Regions from separate parts of the Lysinibacillus telephonicus genome, predicted to be linked through region 2. Evidence: a T-box and tRNA genes for the amino acid it is inferred to sense, from the RefSeq annotation. Region 2 holds a T-box; the other holds one or more tRNA genes.
The links. The T-box of region 2 lies ahead of tyrS (tyrosine--tRNA ligase). A T-box ahead of a tRNA ligase gene usually reads a tRNA of that ligase, here a tRNA-Tyr.

Region 1: it encodes a tRNA-Tyr, which carries the amino acid that the T-box ahead of tyrS (tyrosine--tRNA ligase) is inferred to sense. The anticodon was not compared.

Annotation. Positions count from the first base shown of each region.
Region 1 is NZ_CP155468.1:358,407-365,459, reverse strand. Features, by position in the region: gene MKY04_RS01695 (lantibiotic immunity ABC transporter MutE/EpiE family permease subunit) at 1-419, shown strand, start outside; gene MKY04_RS01690 (lantibiotic immunity ABC transporter MutG family permease subunit) at 423-1,178, shown strand; gene MKY04_RS01685 (response regulator transcription factor) at 1,209-1,871, shown strand; gene MKY04_RS01680 (sensor histidine kinase) at 1,859-3,244, shown strand; tRNA gene MKY04_RS01675 (tRNA-Glu) at 3,686-3,757, opposite strand; tRNA gene MKY04_RS01670 (tRNA-Asn) at 3,759-3,833, opposite strand; tRNA gene MKY04_RS01665 (tRNA-Ile) at 3,843-3,919, opposite strand; tRNA gene MKY04_RS01660 (tRNA-Gly) at 3,924-3,997, opposite strand; tRNA gene MKY04_RS01655 (tRNA-Phe) at 4,003-4,078, opposite strand; tRNA gene MKY04_RS01650 (tRNA-Asp) at 4,090-4,165, opposite strand; tRNA gene MKY04_RS01645 (tRNA-Ser) at 4,184-4,276, opposite strand; tRNA gene MKY04_RS01640 (tRNA-Met) at 4,288-4,364, opposite strand; tRNA gene MKY04_RS01635 (tRNA-Ala) at 4,378-4,453, opposite strand; tRNA gene MKY04_RS01630 (tRNA-Pro) at 4,488-4,564, opposite strand; tRNA gene MKY04_RS01625 (tRNA-Arg) at 4,572-4,648, opposite strand; tRNA gene MKY04_RS01620 (tRNA-Leu) at 4,672-4,760, opposite strand; tRNA gene MKY04_RS01615 (tRNA-Gly) at 4,766-4,840, opposite strand; tRNA gene MKY04_RS01610 (tRNA-Lys) at 4,882-4,956, opposite strand; tRNA gene MKY04_RS01605 (tRNA-Tyr) at 4,963-5,046, opposite strand; tRNA gene MKY04_RS01600 (tRNA-Thr) at 5,056-5,128, opposite strand; tRNA gene MKY04_RS01595 (tRNA-Val) at 5,134-5,209, opposite strand; rRNA gene rrf (5S ribosomal RNA) at 5,221-5,336, opposite strand; rRNA gene MKY04_RS01585 (23S ribosomal RNA) at 5,462-7,053, opposite strand, start outside.
Region 2 is NZ_CP155468.1:2,151,534-2,158,586, reverse strand. Features, by position in the region: partial or broken gene MKY04_RS10255 (LysE family translocator) at 1-500, opposite strand, end outside; gene MKY04_RS10250 (pyridoxamine 5'-phosphate oxidase family protein) at 882-1,463, opposite strand; gene MKY04_RS10245 (SPL family radical SAM protein) at 1,909-2,742, opposite strand; gene MKY04_RS10240 (UDP-N-acetylmuramoyl-L-alanyl-D-glutamate--2,6-diaminopimelate ligase) at 3,007-4,455, opposite strand; gene tyrS (tyrosine--tRNA ligase) at 4,677-5,891, opposite strand; T-box leader at 5,976-6,227, opposite strand; gene MKY04_RS10230 (amino acid permease) at 6,457-7,053, opposite strand, start outside.

The sequences.
Region 1 (7,053 bases), 1.8 Mb from region 2:
TTATTTTTTTGGTGGGAATTACTGCAGGAGGATGGATTTTTGGGAATAGCTTATCAATCTCCAAAAGTCTAGTAGGAAGTTTGATCATTTTCTTAACTTTTTTATGGCAAATCCCTCTTTGTTTATTCCTTGCAGCTAAATTGGGAACCTATATGGCTATCTTAATCAATATTGTTGCCAATGTAGTTGGGATTGTAGTGTTTGCCGATAGCGAGTTTTGGTATAGTTACCCCTTTGCTATTTCTGCACGTTTAATGTGTCCTACACTTGGAATTTTACCAAATGGCCTCCCTGTTCCAGAGGGGAGTACTTTATCAAGCTCAGGAGTTATACTACCGGGATTACTAATAAGTTTAGCATTGTTTGCTATAGTTAGCCTCCTTACTGCACGTTGGTTCCAGAAAGTGGAGGCGAAATAACACATGGTATTAATACGATTGCTTAAATCTGAATTTTTAAAAACGAAAAGAACACCATTTTTAATTATTCATTTTCTTGTGCCAATCATTGTATCGATGCTATTCTTAGCATACTATTCATATTCACCGTGGAATTATAGTGACAAAGTTATAGCCTATTTGCAGGCACTTACTTGCGGATATCCTATAATAATCGGATTAGTTTGTGCGATGGTGTCAGAACAAGAGGCTGGCGCAGGACATTTTCAGGAAATGCTCACTTCTACTAAAATTAAAATATTGGGGTTCGTTAGCAAACTCCTACTTTTATTAATGTTTAGTTTCGGAGCAATTTTTATGTCCATTGGGATTTTTGGCATTGGTTTTATTGGGATATTACATGAAAATTTCTTTGATTTTCGATTCTATGTAATAGCAGCTTGCATTTTATTTATTAGTCATGTATTTATATATGTTTTACATTTTGTGGTTAGTCTTCATTTTGGCAAAGGTGCTTCAATTGGCCTTGGTATTGTTGAATCGCTTTTAGTCGCTTTACTACTTACAGGACTAGGTGATGGAATATGGTCGTTTATCCCCTATGGATGGGGAGGTCATTTTGTTTCATTATGGTCACTACATTGGTCAGGCGCTGAGCCATCTATATTAGAAACTGGACTTAAAACTGGTATCATTGCTTGTGTTTGTGGAACATTAATTGCATTTACACTGTCGTGTATATGGTTTTGGAAATGGGAAGGCAGAAAATCTGTTAGTTAAATAGAGTAAGAGATTGAAAAGGGATGAAGTATGGCAAAGATATTAGCGGTAGATGACGAAACAGATATTTTAATGTTGGTAAAAAACGCATTATTAGAAGAAAATCATCTAGTAACAATTATTTCGGATGTAACAGAAGTATATAAAATGGATCTTGGTGCTTTTGATTTAATTTTATTAGATGTAATGATGCCAGATATAGATGGTTTTACTTTATGTGGCCAAATCCGCCATGCTGTTGATTGTCCTATCCTGTTTTTAACAGCTAAATCAATGGAGGAAGATTTAATGTACGGTCTTGGCATCGGTGCAGATGATTATATTACGAAACCTTTTGGCATCGGTGAGCTGCGTGCAAGAGTCAATGCTCACTTAAGACGGGAAAATAGAGAAAAACGCCGTATTCTGTATGCGGATAAAATTCATTTTAATCTCGCTGGCAAAGAGTTATTTGTTAATGGCGAAAAAGTTATTTTAACAAAAAGCGAATATGAAATATGCGAATTTCTAGCACGTAATAGAGGACAAGTTTTCTCCAAGGAGAAAATTTACGAAACGATTTTTGGATATGACGGGAAAAGCGACAGCACTGCAATTACGGAGCATATTAAAAATATTCGCTCAAAGCTACATACCTTTGACGTTGATGTAATTGAAACAGTTTGGGGGATTGGATATAAATGGAGACGTTAACACCGAGGAAAGGAACACGTCTTCACATGTTTTTTCTCCGATATCTTCTTTTCTTATGTTTTGGAACTATTCTTTTAGTAGCACTACTGCTCAGTCTATTTCTATTCGCTTTTTCTACTAATATTATTTTGCCAGCGAATTATGCGGAAAACCAAATTTCATTATCTAAAAATCTTATTGCTTCAAACGGTTCTGTCACACCAGATATTATTCCAGAGCTCGTTGACTACGCTGTTTTCTCAAAACAAGGAGAATTTTTATCAGGCAATCTGACAAGAAAGGAAGCCTTACATGCTTGGGAATTGATGCAAAATGGAGAAAAACGAGATAACACTCAATATTATTCGTATATAGAACGTGAAAACGAGATTTGTATATTAAGATACCGATTAGTGCCCGAATATCATTCGGCTGCTTTAAGAAAGTACCTGCCAAATCCACAATTATTTGCCTTCCTATTATTTATTGTAGGAATTGTGGTTCTAGTGACGGTTCTTTCAGTTCATTTTGGAAGAAAGCTGAAGAAAAAAATGATGGGTTTACAAGAAGCGATTGAAAAAATACAAAATCAAAATTTAGATTTTACTATTAAGCCATCGGGAATTCGTGAAATAGATGACATCTCTGTTTCATTTGAGCAGATGAAAGATGCATTATATACTTCATTGAAACAACAGTGGGAGTTAGAACAGACACGTAGAGAACAAATTTCCGCCCTAGCCCATGATCTTAAAACACCCATTACAATTATTCGAGGAAATGCTGAACTTTTAAAGAGCACTGTGCTAAACGATAGACAAAGGCAATATAATGACTATATTTTGAAAAATACAATTGAGATAGAAAAATTCACAAAAGAACTGATTGATTTATCGAAAATGGAGAAAAATGTTGTTCGTGAAAAAGGCAGTGTTAAAACGGATGCCTTTTTAAATGAATTAGAGAAGCAGATGAGGGCTCTTTCTCTAGAAAAAAGGCTTTATGTTGATGTACAAAAGGTGTCGCTTCCAGAGTCGATCTTTATTGATAAAGAGCTTTTTTATCGAGCGATTTTAAACATTATTGTAAACGCCGTAGAGCATACCCCAAACAATGGAAAGGTTAAATTAATTGCCCAAGGTTCGGCTGAATCGATACATTTTACCGTATCTGATAGCGGCTGTGGATTTTCCTCAAAAGATTTAAAAAAAGCTACAAAGCAGTTTTATCGAGGTGATTCGAGCAGAAGCTCAGGCAATCACCATGGTATGGGACTCTATATTGCACAATCAATTGTCCAGGACCATAATGGGACGTTGCTAATTGATAATGATATATTATCTGGTGGAGGAAAAGTGACCATAACGATTCCAATAAATAAGCATACAAATTAAGGTTTAAAAAATGATCTAGACCAAAGCTGCACTTAGTATCCAGAGCTTCTCTTTTTTAAAATAGCTTGGGTTAATTATGCATTGTAGAATCCAATAGCTTCGGAACTATTATAAAAAGCTTTGATACGATTACTAAACTAAAAAAGGGTGACCCAAAGCTAATAATTTCGGGCACCCTTTTTGAAGATTAACTTAGAATAAAAAATAATTAGAAAATCGAACCTAATAAAGTCACCGCACCATATTATCTCAAAGGGATATATTCCTTTATGTATAAATTGTATAACTGGATAAACTTATCTTACAATGGATCTTATTTTCTTCTCCCCCAAAAATTCACCTTAGGAATATCCACCTCTCGATTACAAGATTAACCAAACTTTCCCTTCATTCTGAAGGCACTAAAAAACGTGTAGCAAGCAATTGCTACACGTTTTTTTATGACCCGTACGGGATTCGAACCCGTGTTACCGCCGTGAAAGGGCGGTGTCTTAACCACTTGACCAACGGGCCGTGGCTCCGAAGGTAGGACTCGAACCTACGACCGATCGGTTAACAGCCGATTGCTCTACCACTGAGCTACTTCGGAATATTGTTATGGTGGGCCTAAATGGACTTGAACCATCGACCTCACGCTTATCAGGCGTGCGCTCTAACCAGCTGAGCTATAGGCCCCTAATGGAGCGGGTGATGAGAATCGAACTCACGACATCAGCTTGGAAGGCTGAGGTTTTACCATTAAACTACACCCGCAAAAATGGTGGGTCGAGACGGAATCGAACCGCCGACACTTTGAGCTTCAGTCAAATGCTCTACCAACTGAGCTATCGACCCATCATTTTAAATGGCGGTCCCGACCGGGATCGAACCGGCGATCTCCTGCGTGACAGGCAGGCATGTTAACCGCTACACCACGGGACCTTTATTACTTAATTTAAATGGCGGAGGCAGTAGGATTTGAACCCACGCGCGGTTTAACCCGCCTGTCGGTTTTCAAGACCGATCCCTTCAGCCAGACTTGGGTATGCCTCCGTTATAATAGATGGTGGCGGCAGAGGGGATCGAACCCCCGACCTTACGGGTATGAACCGTACGCTCTAGCCAGCTGAGCTACGCCGCCATAAATAAAATTTTGGTGGAGCCTAGCGGGATCGAACCGCTGACCTCCTGCGTGCAAGGCAGGCGCTCTCCCAGCTGAGCTAAGGCCCCATAATTATATTATTAAAAAATCAACTTTATTCTATGGTCGGGAAGACAGGATTCGAACCTGCGACCCCTTGGTCCCAAACCAAGTGCTCTACCAAGCTGAGCTACTTCCCGTATCTTTTGGCGCGCCTGGCAGGAGTCGAACCCACAACCTTCTGATCCGTAGTCAGACGCTCTATCCAATTGAGCTACAGGCGCTACATCTTGATAGTAAATTAAAATGGTGCCGAGGACCGGAATCGAACCGGTACGGTAGTCACCTACCGCAGGATTTTAAGTCCTGTGCGTCTGCCAGTTCCGCCACCCCGGCACATTTGGAGCGGAAGACGGGGTTCGAACCCGCGACCCCCACCTTGGCAAGGTGGTGTTCTACCACTGAACTACTTCCGCAAAAGCATGCTCCAAATTTTTCTAGCAATTTATTATAAAACTGGTGAGCCATGAAGGACTTGAACCTTCGACCCTCTGATTAAAAGTCAGATGCTCTACCACTGAGCTAATGGCTCTTAGAATGGTGGAGGGGGACGGATTCGAACCGCCGAACCCGAAGGAGCGGATTTACAGTCCGCCGCGTTTAGCCACTTCGCTACCCCTCCAAGTAATGATGCCGGCGATAGGAGTCGAACCCACGACCTACTGATTACAAGTCAGTTGCTCTACCAACTGAGCTACACCGGCATATATGGTGGAGGATGACGGGCTCGAACCGCCGACCCCCTGCTTGTAAGGCAGGTGCTCTCCCAGCTGAGCTAATCCTCCACATAAAACAAGCGAAGCGACGTCCTACTCTCACAGGGGGAAGCCCCCAACTACCATCGGCGCTAAAGAGCTTAACTTCCGTGTTCGGTATGGGAACGGGTGTGACCTCTTTGCCATCATCACTTCACTTGCACATGGATGTGCTGGCTTCGCCGTTGCAACAGGATGTTGCGCTCTTAGGCGAAGTTCCTTTATTTAATTGAGAGTTCGTTCTCTCAAAACTGGATAAAGACATTGAATGCGTTCAAAATTTTGGTTAAGTCCTCGATCGATTAGTATTCGTCAGCTCCATGTGTCGCCACACTTCCACCTCGAACCTATCTACCTCATCGTCTTTGAGGGATCTTACTTACTTGCGTAATGGGAAATCTCATCTTGAGGGGGGCTTCATGCTTAGATGCTTTCAGCACTTATCCCGTCCACACATAGCTACCCAGCGATGCCTTTGGCAAGACAACTGGTACACCAGCGGTGTGTCCATCCCGGTCCTCTCGTACTAAGGACAGCTCCTCTCAAATTTCCTACGCCCACGACGGATAGGGACCGAACTGTCTCACGACGTTCTGAACCCAGCTCGCGTACCGCTTTAATGGGCGAACAGCCCAACCCTTGGGACCGACTACAGCCCCAGGATGCGATGAGCCGACATCGAGGTGCCAAACCTCCCCGTCGATGTGGACTCTTGGGGGAGATAAGCCTGTTATCCCCGGGGTAGCTTTTATCCGTTGAGCGATGGCCCTTCCATGCGGAACCACCGGATCACTAAGCCCGTCTTTCGACCCTGCTCGACTTGTAGGTCTCGCAGTCAAGCTCCCTTGTGCCTTTACACTCTACGAATGATTTCCAACCATTCTGAGGGAACCTTTGGGCGCCTCCGTTACCTTTTAGGAGGCGACCGCCCCAGTCAAACTGTCCACCTGACACTGTCTCCTACCCCGCTAAGGGGTATGGGTTAGAATTTCAACACAACCAGGGTAGTATCCCACCGACGCCTCCCTCGAAGCTGGCGCTCCGAGTTCTCTGGCTCCTACCTATCCTGTACAAGTTGTGCCAAAATTCAATATCAAGCTACAGTAAAGCTCCACGGGGTCTTTCCGTCCTGTCGCGGGTAACCTGCATCTTCACAGGTACTATAATTTCACCGAGTCTCTCGTTGAGACAGTGCCCAGATCGTTACGCCTTTCGTGCGGGTCGGAACTTACCCGACAAGGAATTTCGCTACCTTAGGACCGTTATAGTTACGGCCGCCGTTTACTGGGGCTTCAATTCAGAGCTTCGTGATGCCACTAACCCCTCCTCTTAACCTTCCAGCACCGGGCAGGCGTCAGCCCCTATACGTCACCTTACGGTTTTGCAGAGACCTGTGTTTTTGCTAAACAGTCGCCTGGGCCTATTCACTGCGGCTCTCTCACGAGAGCACCCCTTCTCCCGAAGTTACGGGGTCATTTTGCCGAGTTCCTTAACGAGAGTTCTCTCGCACACCTTAGGATTCTCTCCTCGACTACCTGTGTCGGTTTGCGGTACGGGCACCTCCCGCCTCGCTAGAGGCTTTTCTTGGCAGCGTGAAATCAGGTACTTCGCTCATACGAACTCCCCATCACAGCTTGGCGTATTAGGAAGCGGATTTGCCTACTTCCACGCCTTACTGCTTGGGCGCGCATAACCAACAGCGCGCTTACCCTATCCTACTGCGTCCCCCCATTACTCAAACGGCGGGGAGGTGGTACAGGAATATCAACCTGTTGTCCATCGTCTACGCCTGTCGGCCTCGACTTAGGTCCCGACTAACCCTGAGCGGACGAGCCTTCCTCAGGAAACCTTAGTCATACGGTGGATGGGATTCT
Region 2 (7,053 bases):
ATGCTTGAAAATTGTACCGAATAGAACCCACGTTATGAATGCAAAAAATCCAATGATTGTTATCACTATAACACTAATGGTTACAGCTGGCGCGTCAGTATAATTGGGCAAAACAAAGCTAGGAATAACCGTGATTGTAAATAGTACAACCTTTGGGTTTAGAAATTGCATAAAAAAACCCGACAGTAATGTTCCTGTTTTGTTGTCAGTTGATGATTCTGATGTATCCATTCTGTAAATTTGATAAGAAAGATATAACATATACATTGTTCCAATTAATTGCATACCAAATATGATTTTTGGTATAAATGTTATCATGACCGTATTCAACATTGCGCAGAGATGGAAAGTAATAAACCGAAGGCAATTGTTGCTCCGTACGTGTATTCCATTGCTTTTTTTGCACCATAATTATGTACCGTGGATAAAATAACTATATTGGTTGGTCCCGGTGTAAATGTGACAATAAAACAATATATAATAAAAGATGTAATATCCAAGATATAACACTCCTCTTTATGTTATATCTAATTATTACACCTTTTAATATCAAATCTTATAGTATATTATTGCAGAGATTTACAATAAAACCAGAACAGCGCATTGAATTGAACCAACGCGCTGTTTATTATTCTATTTAACTCAAGGTTGATTATAGTATAACTATTGACATGTTTATGGAAGATTTTCAAGGTCTAACTCTGGTATTTCTACTCATTGATATCGGAAAACTTTTTATAGTCACAGTAATGTTCGATTGGAAGATCAAGTCATTCGGTGCTACAAAATTCAGAATTACCAGTATCAAAGAAATCCAACAACCTATTTAGTAGCAGCAATTGGAACAGGTTTTTTAATTATCCTTGCTGTTGTTAATACAACTAGGATTCTTTAATCTTATTGATGTTTCCAAAACTTTCTCCAATCGGTGTAACTATGCCATCCATACTTATTGAATTTTTCTTTTTTCGATAATCCTCTAAGTCTTGTTCACTTTTATTGTGAGCCCATTGTTGAAGAGTATCTCGTTCACCATCATATGAGTAAAACGGTACACTAAACCCGCAGGATGTTTTTACTGTTTCAATCTTTGCATGAATAATTTGACGAGAACCAGGAAGAATGTCAAAATGTTTAGCCATATTATCCCATTCTGGTGTACCAGGTAGTATAACGTTTCCTTTTCCATAAAGCCGTAAAATCATAGGAGGTCCTTCAAAAGCTAAGAACATAAAAGTAATTCTACTGTTATCTTTTAAATGTGCACTTGTTTCATTTCCACTACCTGTCAAATCTAAGTAAGCTACCTCATTGGGAGAAAAAATTCTTAATACATCATGACCCTTTGGTGAAATGTTAACATGACCGTCTGAAGATAGCGGTGCTGAACCTACGAAAAATATCCGTTGTTTTCTTATAAATTCCTCATGTTTTGGAAGTAAATGTGAATAAACTGTTCCCATAAAAAAACCTCCTTATCCAATCAAATGTTAAATTTAAAAAAGCTATCATCTCATAAGAGACGATAGCATTTCACCTCCGTGGCAGTCACTAGTTGATTTGCTATTAAGGTAAATCCATTCTATGACCGATTACGGATGTCAATGTCTAACACTAAATTTTCAACTTTTCACTCATTCGGCGAGTTTGAGTGTTTAATGACATGTTTTCATCAATCAGTAGCTCATAACAACCACCATTACTTGCATTTGTTATAAATTTGTAATTTTCTCAATTTTATAAGGTGTAATATATAAAATCAACCCACAATTTACATGCCCTTTTTCTCTAAAAATTGCTCCGTTTGCTTTTCACTAAAGAAAAATGATTAAAGTCAGAATTGTAATTAATTGCGTATTTGCTCTAGCTAGGAAAAGCGATTATCTTATTAGATAGCATAATGCATAATTAATTTAAAAAAGCTTCCTGTTTAGAAACGCGCACCATTTCAATAGGAAAATGTTTTTTAAAATATTTTTCCACTGCTACGTGGATATCCTTTCGATACCACTTTGAAAATCCATGTTCCTCAAACATTCTAGGCATACCCAATCTCTCAGATCGTTTGCCCATCGCCCCATCACCAATACTTAAAGTATCTATCCATATATGATCAACAATCCTCTTAAGAACTATTGGGAATTCAGGAGTAAATGGTAATACAGGTGAGATTGAAGCTTGTGTGGTAATTCCTGCAGAATGAATTTCCTTTAGTACCTTTAAACGTAATTTAATTCCCGGTGCATAAGGAGAAAAAATTTGCTTTACGTCCTCTCTATCAGTTTCTATCGTCATCGATACAAGAACTGTACATTTTTCTTTTAATTTTACTAATAGATCTATATCTCTTGAAATGAGTGGACTTCGAGTTTGGATATGAAGAAAATCTGGTGGATATTCAATCATTTCTTCTAATATCCCCCGTGTAATATTTACTTTACGTTCTATTGGTTGATAGGGATCTGTTGCAGATGACATAAAAAGATTCACAGGTTTATTTCTTCTCCGTAGTTTTATAATTTCATCTCGGTAATTTTCTGCAGCATTTGTTTTTATGTCCACCCATTCTCCCCAAGGAATTTCTTTAAAACGTTGAATCGGCATTTCTCTTACATAACAATAACTACAAGAAAACGCGCAACCACTATATGGATTTAGCGAATGTGTAAAACCAACATCTAAATAACCCTTTGCTTCTGTAAGGATTTTCTTTGCAATAATTTCTTTTATTTCAATACCCACATACATCGCTCCACTTACTGAATATTTAATCACTTAATGTGTTCTCAGCCCATTAGAATATCTTTATCAACTTAATAGTAAATATAAATTTATCTTCCCATATATTCATTTCTAAGTCGATGGATAACTAACTTCTCTTGCCTGTTCAGTAGTAATCAAATTGCTATCAGAAAAATAGCTAAAAGGTACCCTAAGAATTTTAATATTTAACCATTAAAAAAAACTCGTCAAGTGACGAGGATTTTTGTGATCTCATGAACTTTTTTATTTTTCTCCATTATCGATATATAAAACTGTCTCTGTATCTGAAGTAGTTGGTATACTGAAATTTTGTTTGTAAATTTCATGCCCTTTACCTGTAATTAGTATCCAATCATCTTGTTCACTGTTTTCAATTGCCCATTTTATAGCGCTGGTTCGATCCGGCATAACAATCCCTTTATTGTTGGCATAATGGTTATTTAGTTTATATAATGACTCAATCATTTCATTTATTGGAACAGAATTTAAATCATCAAGAGTTAAAATAAATTCATCACTAAACTCTGAAGAAACCGCAAGTATTCTTTGTCTTTTACTTTCATCCCTATCTCCTCGAAAACCAAAAATATGGGTAATCTTTTTTGCCCCGTACTTTTTTGAAGTAGTTAAACAATGAAAAACTGCATCAGCAGTATGTGCATAATCCACAACAACTGTGGCACCATTATGTAGTTTTAATATTTCAAATCTACCCTTTACCCCCTGAAAAAGTTTTATTGAATTCAAAATGTTATCATTTTCAATACCTATTAGTTTTGCTGTGATGTATGCCATAGCAGTGTTATATATATTGTGAAGCCCTATTATAGGCGATGAAAGTTGAACAGATTCATTGTCCTCTGTTAATTGGACAACAGAATTTTCGAAATCGAGGTCTAATATTTGAAATTTATTGTCCTCAGATTGCCCTAAAGAATGAACATAAATATTTTTATCTTTTAACTTCTCAGCTAATTTCTTACCCCAAACATTATCGGTATTCACAATTGCTTGCCCATTTTTCTTCAAATAACTGAATAATGACAATTTTGTTTGAAAGTATTCTTCCATTGTTTTATGATAATCCAGGTGTTCTTGATCAAGATTCGTAAAAAGGCAATAATCAAATGTAATTCCTTCAATTCTAAATTGGGATAATCCATGTGAAGAAACTTCCATAATAACTATTTCATCTTTACTTTCAAATAAAAGCTTTTGCAAAACTAATGAACTAGGAGTAGTATTTTTACTATCATACACTTCCCCGTTAACAATATTTTGAATGGTACCAATTAAAGAACATGTATGGCCATTACTTTCTAAAATATGTTTTAAAATATAACTTGTAGTTGTTTTTCCATTAGTACCAGTAATTCCAATCATAATTTTTGATTTAGAAGGGTGATGATAAAAATTGCTCGCAATGATTCCTAAAGCCCTTCTACTATTAGCAACTTTTATATATGGAATAGGCAATGAAACAATATCCATCTCGCCTACTATAACACAGGCCCCTCTCTTAATTGCATCATCAATAAAATCATGTCCATTCGATTTAAATCCTTTAATAGCTACAAATAAATAATCCTTTGATACGTCCACCGAATTATCCGCTATTCCTTTGATTGTGAGATTTGCTATTTCAGGCTTTATTTCAGCTTTAAGAGCATTTAGTAAATGTTTTAATTCCATGGATGTTAACTCCTATTAATTGGATTTGACCATTTGATGATTACATGATTGAAAAAATTACATCCTCACTTGCTTTTTTATTAATTTGCTCATTCGGTTGAGAAATATAATAAAAAATAGTACAAACCAAAAGTTGGTTTGTACTATTTTTTAAGAGCTGTTTATTATTGTTCCTCAGTAAACTTTTTTAATTAGATTCTTCTTGGAAACATCTTATTAAGTTATTTAATTAAACGAATAAATCTTTTTTTGCCAATTTGTAGTACCTCTTCGTTCATTAATACACGATCAAATTCATCTTCACTTAATTTTTCTTTATTTATTTGAACACCGTTTTGTTTAATTAACCGTAAAAATTCGCTTTTGCTTTTAATGAATCCTTTATCAATTAGTAAAGGAATGATATCTTGCACCGTTTCAGCTCCAATTTGAATTACTAATTCCGGGATATTATCTGGTATTTCCTTTTTGCTGAAAGCAGTTTCATAAAATGATCTTGCTTTTCGCATTTCATCTTCACCACAATATAATTTTGTAATAATTTCAGCCAATTCGAGTTTAATATCTCTTGGATTTTCGCCTTGTTCAAGTCGTTCTTTTATTTTGTCAATTTTGTCAGGATGTTCATCCGTTGCTAACTCAAAGTATTTAATTATTAGACTATCTGGTACTTCCATTACTTTTTTAAACATCACTTCTGCTGGTTCATTAACCCCAATATAATTGCCAAGACTTTTACTCATTTTTTCAACACCATCAAGACCTTCAAGAAGTGGCATAAAAATAGCAATTTGCTTTTCTAATCCCCAATGCTTTTGTAGTGTACGTCCCATTAAAACATTGAAAGTTTGATCGGTGCCACCTAGTTCGATATCAGCTTGGATCTCAATAGAATCGTATCCTTGCATTAGCGGATAGAAAAATTCATGAATACCGATAGGAATTTGATTTTTATATCTATTTTGAAAATCATCTCGTTCTAATATTCTTGCAACAGAAGTAGTTGCTGCCAATTTAATGACTTCCTCAAAGGTTAACTTCGATAGCCACTCGCTATTAAAACGGACTGTAGTTTTATTTGAATCTAGCACTTTAAAGATTTGTTCAAAGTACGTTTTTGCATTGATTTTAACCTGCTCATCACTTAGAGCTGCTCGGCCTTTTGCTTTTCCTGTTGGGTCCCCAATTCGACCAGTAAAATCACCTATGATTACGACAACTTCGTGTCCTAAATCCTGCATTTGTTTCATTTTTCTTAGTACAACAGCATGTCCTAAGTGAATATCAGGGGCAGAAGGATCAAGCCCTAATTTAATCGTAAGCGGAGTTTGTGAGCGATAGGATTTCTCTAGTTTCACCAATAACTCCTCTTCATTTACTATTTCTTTAATACCTTTCATGATGATCTTTAATTGTTCTTCTGGTTTTACAAACATACTAACATCTCCTTGAAATATTATTTCTAATATTGCAAGTTCTATAAGAAACAAAGGATAAAAAAAACGCCCTTTTGGATATACCAAAAGGACGATTCATCTCGTGTTACCACCTTTAATTCATAAGCAATTCACATTGCCTACCTTAACAAGTACAGTCTAATGACGATACTTTAGCACATGATTACGGGTGCTAAGCCGGTGTAGCCTACTAAGGGATCCTATTCGGTACACAGCTCCAAGATGTATTCACAACCGTTCAACATGCACCTCTCATCAACCGGTAACTTTCTGTCTGTTTACATGATTGCTACTCTTTCTTATCATAGCCTTTGCTCTTATACTCCGAAATGTTTAAACAAATCTTCGTTATGCAGATATTAATTGACTTTTATTTTATATATTTATTTTAAATTGTCAATAATGAATTTTTATAACCGAAAAAGGCTAATTTTTTTTGTTTATACTATCTTAAAATTATGTTCTAAATTAAAGATTCAAATTTTCCCATATGGAAAAATGCCCTCATAAGCCTCGAAATCTAATATTTTCTCCATGGATACTCTTAATTTTTTATTTTATATCCTATGTAAAGTATTAAAAACCACACAGGTGCTACAAATAATGCGATGCGCATATCCGGAATAAATGCCATTAAAATAATGACAAACGCTAAAAATATTAGTGCCAAATAGGTAGATAATGGATAGAACGGTATTTTAAATTTAATTTCTTCTATCTCTTTTTTTGTTTTTGATTTTCTAAATTTTAATTGGGCAATTAGGATAATAGTCCAGCTAGTAATTACTGCCACTGTAGCAACAGCAGAAATATACAAAAATACTTTTTCAGGAACAATGTAATTTAAAACGACTGCAATTAATAAAAACAATGATGAGAACAAAATTCCACGTCTCGGACTCCCATTCTTGCTAAGCCTTTCAAAATATTTCGGACCATTATTTTGCAGTGATAGATTGTACAGCATTCTTCCTGAACCAAATAACCCACTATTAAAAGCTGATAATGCTGCTGTTATTACAACAAAGTTAATAATATGGGCAGCTCCAGGAATACCGACATTATCAAAAATTAATACAAATGGGCTACCATTCGTTCCTACCTCATTCCAAGGATATAAAATCATCATGACTCCCAATGC